Regions from separate parts of the Kitasatospora sp. NPDC043950 genome, predicted to be linked through region 4. Evidence: riboswitches for the same ligand, from Rfam matches in the RefSeq annotation. Region 4 holds a riboswitch; each other region holds the start of a gene.
What was found. Region 4 has a riboswitch for cobalamin ahead of AC07BF_RS02660 (CoA-acylating methylmalonate-semialdehyde dehydrogenase). Riboswitches for the same ligand answer to the same signal wherever they lie in the genome.
Positions count from the first base shown of each region.

Region 1 (3,014 bases), on a different contig from region 4:
CGGAGTTCCAGAGGGTGGCGTGGTCGGCGCCCGGGAAAGGCCGGAGGCTGACCACGCCGGGGCGGGCGGCGGCGAGGCGCTCGGCGGCGCGGAAGGGGGCGACCTGGTCGTCGGGGCTGTGCAGGAGGAGGGTGGGGACGCGCAGGTCGGCGCCCTCGGCGATGCGGCCGAAGTCGGCGAGGTCGACGCCGGTGCGGCCCTCGGCGGCGAGGGCGCCGAGCTCGGCGGCGGCGCCGGTGTAGCCGGCCCGGGCGGCGCCGCGGCGGGCGGTGGCGGGCAGGTCGAGGACCGGCGAGTCCAGGACGAGGCCGCTGATGGCATGGGCCCAGGCGGAGCGGGAGGCCGTCTGGAGGGCCATGGTGGCGCCGAGGGACCAGCCGTACAGGATGACCCGGCCGGCGCCGCTGTCGAGGGCGAGCCGTACCGCCGACTCGACGTCGCGCCACTCGGTCTCGCCGAAGTGGCCGAGCCCGTCCGGCGAGGCCGGGGCGCCCTGGTCGCCGCGGTAGGTGACGGCGAGGGCGGGCAGGGCGAGGCGGTCGAGGACGGGGAGGACCGGGAGGGTCTGCTGCCGGTCGGCGCCGGGGCCGTGGACGAGGATCACCCAGGTGCCGCGTTTGCCGTCGAGGCGCCAGGCGGGGAGGGCGCCGAGTTCGCCGTCGGCGGCGGTGTCGGTGAAGGGGAGGCCGAGCGCCTCGGTGGGGTCGCCGAGGTGGACGCGGGGGGTGAAGCGGACCTCGGTGCCGGGGGTGAGGGTGCCCCGGTCCGCGCGGACGAGGCGGCGGGTGACGCCGTTCTCGTCGCTGTGCAGGACCTCCTCGACGACGGCGTGGCCGTGGTCGTCCCATTCCACGGCCCAGCGGCCGGGGCGCAGGCTCTCGGGGCGGCGGTTGAAGGTGATCCGGCCCGCGGCGAGGCTCCGCACCAGGACGGGGCCGGACTCCCGGGCGGCGCTCGCCGGGTGGACCAGCCGTTCGGAGGCCCGGCGGCCGATCACCAGGACGGCGGCCCCGGCGGCCCCGGCGCCGACGACGGCGGCCGCCACGACGGCCGCGGTTCCCCAACGCATATCGCTCCCCGCTCTGCTGGTCTTGGACCGGACGGTGTCCGGGCGGTGTCCGGGCACCAGTTCACCGGGGGGCCGCGCGGGCGGCCACCGGGCTGGGCCGTCCGGGGCACGGCGGGGCCTCGGGCTGGGCGGGCGTCAGGCAGGGCGGGGCGGGCGGATCGGAGGTGGCGACGGGGCTCCGAGGTGTGACCAACCCCTCCGTGACCTCGGTTGACTCCCGGTTCGGCCGCGTGATGGGATCCTGGGGCCAAACGGAGGCATGCAGAGGAAGCCGGTGCGAGTCCGGCGCGGTCCCGCCACTGTCACCGGGGAGCACGCTCGGAACATTGCCACGGCGGACCGTCAGAAGCCGCTGGAAGGCCCGGGGGTGTGTCCGACCCGGAAGCCAGGAGACTCTCGCCCCCGGTACGTCGATCCAGGGCGCGGACCCTGAGTGAGGACACGCACGCGATGCAGGCTGCCCCGCCCCGCCGGACCCCACGCGGCCTTCCGCCGAACCCGCCGTGCGCCCGCTGACCCGCGCCGCCGCGTTCGCGCTCGGCGCCGCCGCGGGCTTCGCCGCGGACGCCCGCTTCGCCGACCCCCGGCGCGGCCACCCGGTGGCCGTCTTCGGCGGTGCGGCGACCCGGCTGGAGCGGCGGGTGTGGCAGGACGACCGGGTGGCCGGCGCCGGGTACACGGCGCTGTGCGTCGGCGCGGTCGCGGCCGGCGCGGTGGCCCTGGACCGTACGGTGGGCCGGCGTCCGCTGGGCCGGGCCGCGCTGGCGGCCGCCGCGACCTGGACGGTGCTGGGCGGCACCTCGCTGACCCGGGAAGCGCGCACCATCGGCCGGTCGCTGGCCACGGGCGACCTGGCGGCCGCGCGGGAGCGGCTGCCGCACCTGTGCGGGCGGGACCCGAGCGCGCTGGACGGGCCTCAGATCGCCCGCGCGGTGGTCGAGTCGGTGGCCGAGAACACGGCGGACGCCGTGGTGAACGCGCTGGTCTGGGGCACGCTGGCGGGCACCCCGGGGCTGCTGGCGTTCCGCGCGGTGAACACGCTGGACGCGATGGTCGGCCACCGCTCGCCGCGGTACGCCCGGTTCGGCTGGGCCTCGGCCCGGCTGGACGACGTGGCGGGCTGGCCGGGCGCCCGGCTGACGGCTCTGCTCACGGTGGCCGCCGCGCCGCAGCCGAAAACGGCCTGGCGGGTCTGGCGGCGGGACGGTTCGGCGCACCCGAGCCCGAACGCGGGCCAGGCGGAGGCGGCCTTCGCGGGCGCGGTGGGCGTCCGGCTGGGCGGGACCCTCCAGTACGGGGAGCGGGTGGAGCACCGGCCGGTGCTGGGCGCGGAGTTGCGGCCGGTGACGGCGGACGACATCGAGCGGGCCTGCGTGCTCTCCCGGCGGGTGGGCGCGCTGGCCCTGGGTACGACGGTCGCGGGGCACGTCGCGCTGCGCTTGCTGACGACACGGTGGAGGGGAAGGGCATGAGCAACGCACTGCTGGTCGCGGGGACGACCTCGGACGCGGGCAAGAGCGTGGTGACCGCGGGCATCTGCCGCTGGCTGGCCCGGCAGGGGGTGCGGGTCGCGCCGTTCAAGGCACAGAACATGTCGCTGAACTCCTTCGTCACCGCCGACGGCGCCGAGATCGGCCGGGCGCAGGCGATGCAGGCGCAGGCGGCCAGGGTGGAGCCGGAGGCGGCGATGAACCCGGTGCTGCTGAAGCCGGGGGCGGACGGCCGCAGCCAGGTGGTGCTGCTGGGCCGGCCGGTCGCCGAGGTGGGCGCGCTGGACTACCGCGAGCGCAAGCCCGTCCTGCTGGAACGGTCGCTGGAGTGCCTGGCGGATCTGCGCCGCCGCTACGAGGTGGTGGTCTGCGAGGGCGCCGGTTCGCCCGCCGAGATCAACCTGCGGGACCGGGACATCGCCAACATGGGCCTGGCGACGGCCGCCGGGCTGCCG
Region 1 covers NZ_JBWKER010000004.1:67,872-70,885, forward strand. The annotation lists gene AC07BF_RS03860 (alpha/beta hydrolase family protein) at 1-1,069, opposite strand, end outside; cobalamin riboswitch at 1,334-1,465, shown strand; gene AC07BF_RS03865 (cobalamin biosynthesis protein) at 1,573-2,541, shown strand; gene AC07BF_RS03870 (cobyric acid synthase) at 2,538-3,014, shown strand, end outside.
Region 1: it holds a riboswitch for cobalamin, as region 4 does, so the genes downstream of both, AC07BF_RS03865 (cobalamin biosynthesis protein) here and AC07BF_RS02660 (CoA-acylating methylmalonate-semialdehyde dehydrogenase) in region 4, are expected to answer to the same signal.

Region 2 (3,014 bases), on a different contig from region 4:
ACCCGGGCGGCACCGTCGGCGAGCAGCACGCCGGGAGTCGACTCCGAGAACGGCACCACCACGAAAGCCTTGCGCTGCACGGCGGTGAGCTTGCTCAGCACCGGGTCGTTCTCCAAGTAGTCGATCTTGGACTGGGCCGTGTCCCAGCCGGCGTCCGCGACCACGATGGCGTCCGGGTCCGCCGCGACGACCTTCTCCCAGCTCACGTTCTGCCAGCCACCGGACAGGTCCCCGAAGACGTTGCGGGCGCCCACGGCATTGAGAACGAGTTGAGGTCCGCCGTGGCCGGCCCCGACGAACGGCGCCTTGGTGTCCGAGTCGTACCACAGGACCTTCAAGCCCTTGCCCGCGGCCGTCGCCGTGAACTCGGCCAGCTGCTGCTCCTGTTGCTGCTGGATCGCGGCGGCCCGCTCCGTGACACCGAAGACCTTGGCGACGTCGTTCAGTTCGCCCCACACCGCCTGCCAGGTCGTCGGCGGCACCTGGCTCTTGTCCGAGCAGCCGAACGGGGACAGGTACGACAGGATGCCCTGGCCGCGCAGTTCCCCCCGGGTGCCCGCGACCTTGTCGGTGAACGCGCTGGAGTAGGAGGCGTACAGGAAGTCGGGACGGGCCGCGAGGAGCTTCTCCTTCGTCGGGTAGTCCTTGGAGAGCACCGGGACGGAGTCGTAGGCCGCCTTCCACTTCTCCGGGATGGAATCGTCGAGGTAGGCGGTACCGGCCATGCGGGACTGCAGGCCGAGGGCCAGGGCCACCTCGGTGGCACCCTCGTTGAGCGTCACCAGCCGGTCGGGCGGCGCGCCGACCGTCACGGTGGACCCGCAATTGTCGACGCTGACCGGCGCGGCAGTTCCGGTCGTCCCGCCGGACGTGGTGGGCGCGGGGGCGCCCGTGCAAGCTCCGAGCATGCCGATGAACAGGAAGGCCGCGACCGCCCGGCCGACACGTATCGGACCTGTGGGACGTACGGAACATATGGAACGGAACGGATACGGCAGACCGCTGGGCACGTGTTCTCCAAAACCCTCGTGGAACATGTAGCGCCGTGGCCGGTCTCCTGGCTTCCGCATCAACGCGCCGCGGCCGACCTTCCCGGACGGCTCTTCCAACCCGCCCAGTGGCCCTGACCGCTGGAAAAGCCGGTCAGCGAGGGCCGCGGAACTCCGCGGCAACAGTGGCGAGGGCCGCACCGGACTCAGACCGGTTTCCCGTACACCACGGCGATGGCAAGGTATCAGGCGTGGTCAGGTCGGTGCTGGCCAGCCCGTGGGATGGTCGTCTGGACCGTTCCTGGGGTTGCGGGAGGGATCGGCCACGGGGCCCGGTCGGGGGTCTCAGGTGCGGGCGGCGACGATCCAGTTCCTGAACTCGACGGCGTAGTGCCGCAGGTGGTGGTCCAGGACCTCGTCCGGGCACGTGACGGGGAAGTAGGGCGCCGCCACTCGGCCGGCGGGCGGAGACGCGGCTGGTCGTCGGCGTCGAGCGGATCGAGCACGCCGTCACCGACCCTGCTCGGCGGCGGAGGCACCGGGCCGTCGAAGGGGGGCCCGCGCACGCCCTCCCGCGGACCTGCGACGGGTGGTCAGGGGTGTGTTCCCCCACTTCGGGGGCAAGCGACGAGGCGGAGCGGCTCACCGAAAGGGTGTGTCGTGCCGGACAGAGCGCCACCCCTGGGGATAGTTCGTACATCACCAGCAATCACGCGGGCGACGGCCCGGCGGTCGTGCCCGCCCAGTGCCGGAGGAACGATGGACGACAAGCCGAGACGAAGGAGCAACGGCATGGCGAACGACCAGAACGACGCTACCGCGCGGCGCGACGAATCCCTCGCGGATCCGGTGGCAGGGCGGACAGGGTGGGACGAGGTCGACGCGCGGGCGGTGGACACCGTGCGGCTGCTGGCCGCCGACGCGGTGCAGAAGGTCGGCAACGGCCATCCGGGCACCGCGATGAGCCTGGCCCCACTGGCGTACCTGCTGTTCCAGAACGTCATGCGCCACGACCCCGGCGACGACCGGTGGCTGGGACGGGACCGCTTCGTGCTCTCCTGCGGCCACTCCAGCCTGACCCTCTACATCCAGCTCTACCTGGCCGGCTACGGCCTGGAACTCTCGGACCTGCAGGCTTACCGGACCTGGGGCTCCGCCACCCCCGGGCACCCCGAACACCGGCACACCCCCGGCGTGGAGATCACCACCGGCCCGCTGGGCCAGGGCCTGGCCAGCGCGGTGGGCATGGCGATGGCCGCCCGCCGCGAACGTGGTCTCCTCGACCCGGACGCCGAAGCGGGCACCAGCCTCTTCGACCATCACGTCTACGTGATCGCCTCCGACGGAGACATGATGGAAGGCGTCACCGGCGAGGCCGCCTCCCTGGCAGGGCACCAGGAACTCGGCGACCTCATCGTCTTCTACGACTCCAACCACATCTCCATCGAGGACGACACCGACATCTCCTTCAGCGAGGACGTCCCGGCCCGCTACGCCGCCTACGGCTGGCACGTGCAGACCGTGGACTGGACGCGCACCGGCCGCTACGTCGAGGACGTCGACGTGCTCCTGGCGGCCACCCGCGCCGCCCGGCAGGAGACCGGCCGCCCTTCGCTGATCATGCTGCGCACCGTGATCGGCTGGCCCGCCCCGACCAAGCAGGACAGCGGCAAGGCCCACGGATCCGCGCTGGGCGAGGACGAGGTCGCCGCCACCAAGCGGCTGCTGGGCTTCGACCCCGAAGAGCACTTCATCGTCGAGGAGGACGTCCTGGGCCGCACACGCGAGGCCGCCGACCGCGGCCGGCAGGTGCACGCCGAGTGGGACGAGAGGTTCGCGGCCTGGCGCACGGCGAACCCCGAGCGCGCCGTCCTGCTGGACCGACTGCGGGAGCAGCGGCTGCCCGACGGTTGGGCGGACGTCCTGCCGACCTTTCCCCCCGACGCCAAGGGCATGGCCACCCGCGCCGCCTCGGGCGAGGTCCTCACCGCACTGGCCCCGGTCCTGCCCGAGCTGTGGGGCGGC
Region 2 covers NZ_JBWKER010000056.1:39,274-42,287, forward strand. The annotation lists gene AC07BF_RS30470 (ABC transporter substrate-binding protein) at 1-908, opposite strand, end outside; cobalamin riboswitch at 1,031-1,235, opposite strand; gene tkt (transketolase) at 1,782-3,014, shown strand, end outside.
Region 2: it holds a riboswitch for cobalamin, as region 4 does, so the genes downstream of both, AC07BF_RS30470 (ABC transporter substrate-binding protein) here and AC07BF_RS02660 (CoA-acylating methylmalonate-semialdehyde dehydrogenase) in region 4, are expected to answer to the same signal.

Region 3 (3,014 bases), on a different contig from region 4:
GCGCGGGGATGGTGCGCACGGCCTTGCCGGCCAGCTCGGCCTTGCGGTAGGCCTCGTCGAAGTCGGAGCCCCACAGGTCGACGAGCTCGGGCACGTCGGCGGGGGAGAACAGCGACCAGTCCTCGTTGGCGTTGACCCGGCGCATGAACTCGTCCGGGATCCAGTGCGCCAGGTTGAGGTTGTGGGTGCGCCGCGCCTCCTCGCCGGTGTTGTCGCGGAGCTCCAGGAACTCCTCGATGTCGGCGTGCCAGGTCTCCAGGTAGACGCAGGCCGCGCCCTTGCGGCGGCCGCCCTGGTTGACGGCGGCGACCGAGGAGTCGAGGGTGCGCAGGAACGGGACGATGCCGTTGGACTTGCCGTTGGTGCCGCGGATCAGGCTGCCGCGCGAGCGGATGCGCGAGTAGGACAGGCCGATGCCGCCGGCGTGCTTGGACAGCCGGGCGATCTGCGCGTAGCGGTTGTAGATCGAGTCCAGGTTGTCCAGCGGGGAGTCGAGCAGGTAGCAGCTCGACATCTGCGGGTGCCGGGTGCCGGAGTTGAACAGGGTCGGCGAGGAGGTCAGGTACTCCAGCCGGCTCATCAGGCCGTACAGCTCGGCGACCTCGCGCACCGACTGCTCGCTGTCGCCGACCGCCAGGCCGCAGGCGACGCGGAGCAGGAAGTGCTGCGGGGTCTCGATGACCTTGCGGGTGATCGGGTGGCGCAGCAGGTAGCGGGACTGCACGGTGCGCAGGCCGAAGTACTCGAAGCGGTCGTCGCCGTGCGCGTCGATCAGCGCGTCCAGGGCGGCGGCGTGCTTGGTGACGAAGGCGGCGGTGGTGTCGCCGATCAGGCCCTCGGCGTGGCCGACGGCGATCGAGGCGGCGAAGGAGCGCGAGCCCTGGCTGTTCGCCTCGTCGACGATCTCCAGGGCGAGCAGCCGGGCGGCCAGCTTCGAGTACTGGGGGTCCTCGGCGATCATCGACGCGGCGGCGTCCACGGCCAGCCCGCGCAGCTCGGCGAAGTCCGAGCCGGCGTGGCGGCCGCGCAGCGCGGCGGCGGCGACATGGCCGGGGTCCACCTGGGGGAGATCGACGCTGCGGTCGGTGAGCAGCCGAAGGAGCGCGCCGCCGGGGTCGGAGACCGTCGGGTCGGTGGGGGCGGGGCCGGTGCCCTGGGCGGGCAGGGTGGCTGAGGCAGCGGTGGTCAAGGCGCTCTCTCCTGGCGGCGATCGGCGGCGGTGATCGGGGGGTACCGGGCCGTTCGGGGCAGGGGAGCACGGCACGTACGCAGGAAGCGTCGCGCGACAGTGGCGTCCCCGGCCCGCCCGCGAGGCCCGGAAGGTAGTTCTCGTGCTGGCGCGGCCTCTGCGGGAGGGCCCGTGCGCACACCGTCGGCAGGTACTCGGACTCGCGGGGCGGCTACTGGTAGCCGCCCGCTCACCGCTGCGGGGCAGTCCCGGATTCGCACCGGGTTCCCCTGCATCGACAGCAGGATTGAGCATACATCTAGTGGTGTCTCTCTGATGCGACCCCACATGTAGTACGGCGCGGTGTGTCGGAGCGATAACCGGTGGTGCCGGGAGGGGGCGGGTCGTGGCCTTGGGGCGCCTCGGATCCGGGCTTCCGGCGCCCTGATTCCGGGCTCCCGGCGCCCTGATTCCGGGCCCCGGCGTCCTGGTTTCGATACGGAACGGTCACCGGGCGGACCGGTTGCCGCGGGCATGCCCTACGATCTGGGCGCATGAGCGAGCGAAGCGCCGAGGGGCGCGTTTCGCGAAGCGATCATCGAGCGAAGCGAGGGGGCGCGTGAGCGACGGAACTGGCGCACCCGGGCAGGGTCCGCAGGGAACGCCTCCCCCCGGGCCGGGGGACGCGCACGGTCAGCAGCCGCCGGTGGTGCCCGGTCCGGTGTTGCCGCCGAGCGGGGGCTTCGGGCCGCCGCCGGCCTCGTACGGGCCTCCGGTGCCGCCCGCGCAGCCGGTGGCGCAGCCCGGTCCGCCGGGGCAGCCTCCGCTGCCGCAGCCGGGACCGCCAGGGCAGCAGCTGCCGCCGCAGTGGCAGCCGAACCCCCAGGCGCACCCCCAGCCGCATCCCCAGGCACACCCCCAGCCGCATCCGCAGTCGTACCCGCAGCCCCAGGCGCCGCAGCGCGCCGAGCCGAACTGGGAGGCGCTGGCCGACCGCAACGCGGCGGACGGCAAGCGCCGCCGCCGACTGCGGGCCCTCGGCGTGGCGGTCGCGGTCGTCCTGGTCGGCGGCCTGATCGCGGGCGGGGCGGTGCTGCTGACGAAGGGCGGCGGCGACAAGCCGGTCGCCGGGCCGATCGCCTCGGCCTCCAACCGGCCGTCCTCCGCCGCATCGGGTGCCGCCCGGAGTGCCGCGCCGAGTGCCGCCGCAACCCCGGGCGGGAACCCGTCCGGCACCCCGGGCGGAGCGCCGGACGACCCGTCGAAGCCGATCTGGGAGGCCGCCACCGACCCGGCGCCGCAGGACGCGGGGGCACTGTTCTCCGCGCTCCAGGTGACGGTCAACGGTGCCACCTGGAACCGGACCTTCGTCTCGCTGGACTCGCCCTGCTGGGACGGGAACTCGACGACCGGCGGGCTCGGCAAGGTCCTCGGTGACCAGGGCTGCCAGAAGGTGCTCCGGGCGACCTACGTCTCCGGCGACAGCGCGGTGACCGTCGGCGTCGCGGTCTTCGACCACAAGATCCAGGCCGAGACTTCGATGAAGAGCTACACCGGCCACCTCAAGGGCGCCGTCGCGCCGGGCGCGCCGGCCTTCTGCGCCACTCCGGGCTGCACCAACACGCACAACACCCTGGGCCGGTACGCCTACTTCACGGTCGAGGGCTCGGCGAAGGGCGGCGACACCGCCGACGCCACCGCCACCGCGGCGGCCGTCGGCTTCGGCGAGCACGTGAAGGGCCAGCTGCTCCAGCGCGCCAAGGCCGCGTCCGCGGCCGCGCCGGGTGCGCCGGGGGCCGCCGCGGCCGGCTGATCCGCCGTGGCACCCCGGCCCCGGCGGGTTCGC
Region 3 covers NZ_JBWKER010000047.1:40,254-43,267, reverse strand. The annotation lists gene AC07BF_RS27880 (ribonucleoside-diphosphate reductase subunit alpha) at 1-1,165, opposite strand, end outside; cobalamin riboswitch at 1,358-1,483, opposite strand; gene AC07BF_RS27875 (hypothetical protein) at 1,944-2,981, shown strand.
Region 3: it holds a riboswitch for cobalamin, as region 4 does, so the genes downstream of both, AC07BF_RS27880 (ribonucleoside-diphosphate reductase subunit alpha) here and AC07BF_RS02660 (CoA-acylating methylmalonate-semialdehyde dehydrogenase) in region 4, are expected to answer to the same signal.

Region 4 (3,014 bases):
GACGTCCTCCAGGTGGCGGGCGGCGCCCTCCCCCATCGGGTCGTCGGTGTTGCAGAAGTAGGGACTGCGGGTCAGCTCGGGCAGGCACACCATCGTCGCGCCCTGCGCGGCGGCGAGTGCCACGCCCTCGCGCAGCCGGGCGTCGTGCTCGGCCGGGTCGGTGTGCCAGCGCATCTGCACGAGCCCGACGCGCAGCGGCGCGCGTTCGGCCGGCCTGGTGCGGCCGGGGGAGCCGAGCGGGGAGCCGAAGGAGGTGAGGACGGCGTACGAGGTCACGGGCGGACCGTCCTCGTCTGCCGGCGGGACGTCCGGCAGGTGCGGGAGGCGGGGCCTCCGGCGGCCGTGCGGCCGGTGGTGGTGGACGTGGTCATGGGTGTTCCTTCTGTTCTCTGGTGCCGACGCGGCCCTGCGGTATAACTGAAAGTTCAGTCAGCTTTGCTGGCGTGGTGAAGAATCTAGCCATGCCGGAACGTTCCGGCAAGGGGGTGGCCTGCGAATGGTGGGCGGTTACGCGGTTACGCGGTTACGCGGCTGCGCGGTGACCGGCGTCGGGCAGGGCTCGGCGCGGCGGAAACCCGATGGCGCAACGCGCGTGCGGGCCTCTGGACTTACTAGGACGTCCAACTATATGGTCGACGGCAGGTCCGCGGTGTCAGGGAAGCCGGTGTGAGTCCGGCACGGTCCCGCCACTGTGACCGGGGAGTTCGTCCTCGCAGACGAAGGCCACTGGCAGCCAGCCGGGAAGGCCTGGGGGCGTGCGGTGATCCGGGAGTCAGGATACCGGCCGCGGGTGTTCCGTGTTTTCCACGAGGATGGAGACGACACGCATGACTCCGGGCTGCTCCCGCTCCACTGCCGCTCCTGGTCGTCCCGTGCCGACGGCCGCCGGGGCCCCGACGCCCTGACGTTCCGTTCCGCCGCCGCACGCCCGTGCCGCGGGGCGCACCACCGTGTGCCCGCCGACCCGCGGCGGCCTCCGATCCTCCTCCTCTCCCCACCCTGTCGAGAGAAGGAACCCGATGGTCCGAGAACTGACCCACTTCGTCGCCGGCAAGCCCACCGCCGGCACCTCCGGTCGCTTCGGCGACGTGTACGACCCCAACACCGGCCGGGTGCAGGCCCGGGTGCCGCTGGCCAGCCGGGCCGAGGTCGAGGCGGTGATCGCCGACGCCGCGCAGGCTCAGCCCGGGTGGGCCGCGTGGAACCCGCAGCGGCGGGCCCGCGTCCTGCTGCGCTTCCTCCAACTCGTCGAGCAGGAGAAGGACGAGCTGGCCCGGCTGCTGTCCGCCGAGCACGGCAAGACCGTGGCCGATGCCCACGGGGACATCCAGCGCGGCCTGGAGGTCGTGGAGTTCGCCGCCGGCATCCCGCACCTGCTGAAGGGCGAGTTCAGCGACAACGCGGGCACCGGCATCGACGTGTACTCGATGCGCCAGCCGCTCGGCGTGGTCGCGGGCATCACGCCGTTCAACTTCCCGGTGATGATCCCGCTCTGGAAGGCCGCACCCGCCCTCGCCTGCGGCAACGCCTTCGTCCTCAAGCCCTCGGAACGCGACCCCTCGGTGCCGCTGCGCCTCGCCGAACTGCTCCTGGAGGCCGGGCTGCCGCCGGGCGTGCTGAACGTGGTCAACGGCGGCAAGGAGGCCGTGGACACCCTGCTGGAGGACCCGCGGGTGCAGGCGGTCGGGTTCGTCGGCTCCACGCCGATCGCCCAGTACGTCTACGCCACCGCCGCCGCGCACGGGAAGCGGGCGCAGTGCTTCGGCGGTGCCAAGAACCACCTGGTCGTGATGCCGGACGCCGACCTCGACCAGGCCGCGGACGCGCTGATCGGCGCCGGCTACGGCTCGGCCGGCGAGCGCTGCATGGCGATCTCGGTGGCCGTCCCGGTGGGGGAGGAGACCGCCGACGCCCTGGTGGCCAAACTGGTCGAGCGGATCGCCGCGTTGAAGGTCGGGCGCTCGGACGACCCGGCGGCGGACTTCGGCCCGCTGGTCGGCGCCGACGCGCTGGAGCGGGTCCGTGGCTACCTGGACCTCGGGGTCGAGGAGGGCGCCGAACTCGTGGTCGACGGGCGGGACTTCCGGCTGGAGGGGCACGAGGGCGGCTACTTCCTCGGCGCCTCGCTGTTCGACCGCGTGACTCCCGACATGCGGATCTACCGGGAGGAGATCTTCGGCCCCGTCCTGACCGTGCTCCGCGCCGCCGACTACGAGGAGGCGCTGCGCCTGCCCAGCGAGCACGAGTTCGGCAACGGCGTGGCCGTCTACACCCGGGACGGCGACACGGCGCGGGACTTCGCGCGCCGGGTGAACACCGGCATGGTCGGCGTCAACGTGCCGATCCCCGTGCCGGTCGCGTACCACACCTTCGGCGGCTGGAAGCGCTCCGGGTTCGGCGACCTCAACCAGCACGGGCCGGACTCGATCCGCTTCTACACCCGCACCCGCACCGTCACCTCGCGCTGGCCCTCCGGGGTCAAGGAGGGCGCGAGCTTCACCATCCCGACGATGGGCTGAGGGCGCCGTGCACGACCTCACAGAGGACCAGCTCGCCATCGCGGCGACCACCCGGGCCTTCGCCCGCGAACACCTGGCGCCGAACGCGGTCGCGTGGGACCAGGCCAAGCACTTCCCGGTGGACGTGCTGCGCAAGGCGGCGGACGTCGGCCTGGCCGGTGTCTACGTCCGCGAGGAGTCCGGCGGCTCCGGACTCACCCGCGCCGACGGCGTGCTCGTGTTCGAGGCGCTGGCCACCGGCTGCCCGTCCATCGCCGCCTACCTGTCCATCCACAACATGGTCGCCTGGATGATCGACCGTTACGGCGACGACGCCCAGCGCGCCCGGTGGCTGCCGGGCCTCAGCGCCATGGCGACCCCCGCCAGCTACTGCCTCACCGAGCCCGGCGCGGGCTCGGACGCGGCGGCACTGACCACCCGCGCCCGCCGGGACGGGGACCACTGGGTCCTCGACGGCGTCAAGCAGTTCATCTCGGGCGCCGGCGTCTCCCGGGT
Region 4 covers NZ_JBWKER010000003.1:92,509-95,522, forward strand. The annotation lists gene AC07BF_RS02655 (nitrilase-related carbon-nitrogen hydrolase) at 1-276, opposite strand, end outside; cobalamin riboswitch at 631-803, shown strand; gene AC07BF_RS02660 (CoA-acylating methylmalonate-semialdehyde dehydrogenase) at 1,020-2,519, shown strand; gene AC07BF_RS02665 (acyl-CoA dehydrogenase family protein) at 2,527-3,014, shown strand, end outside.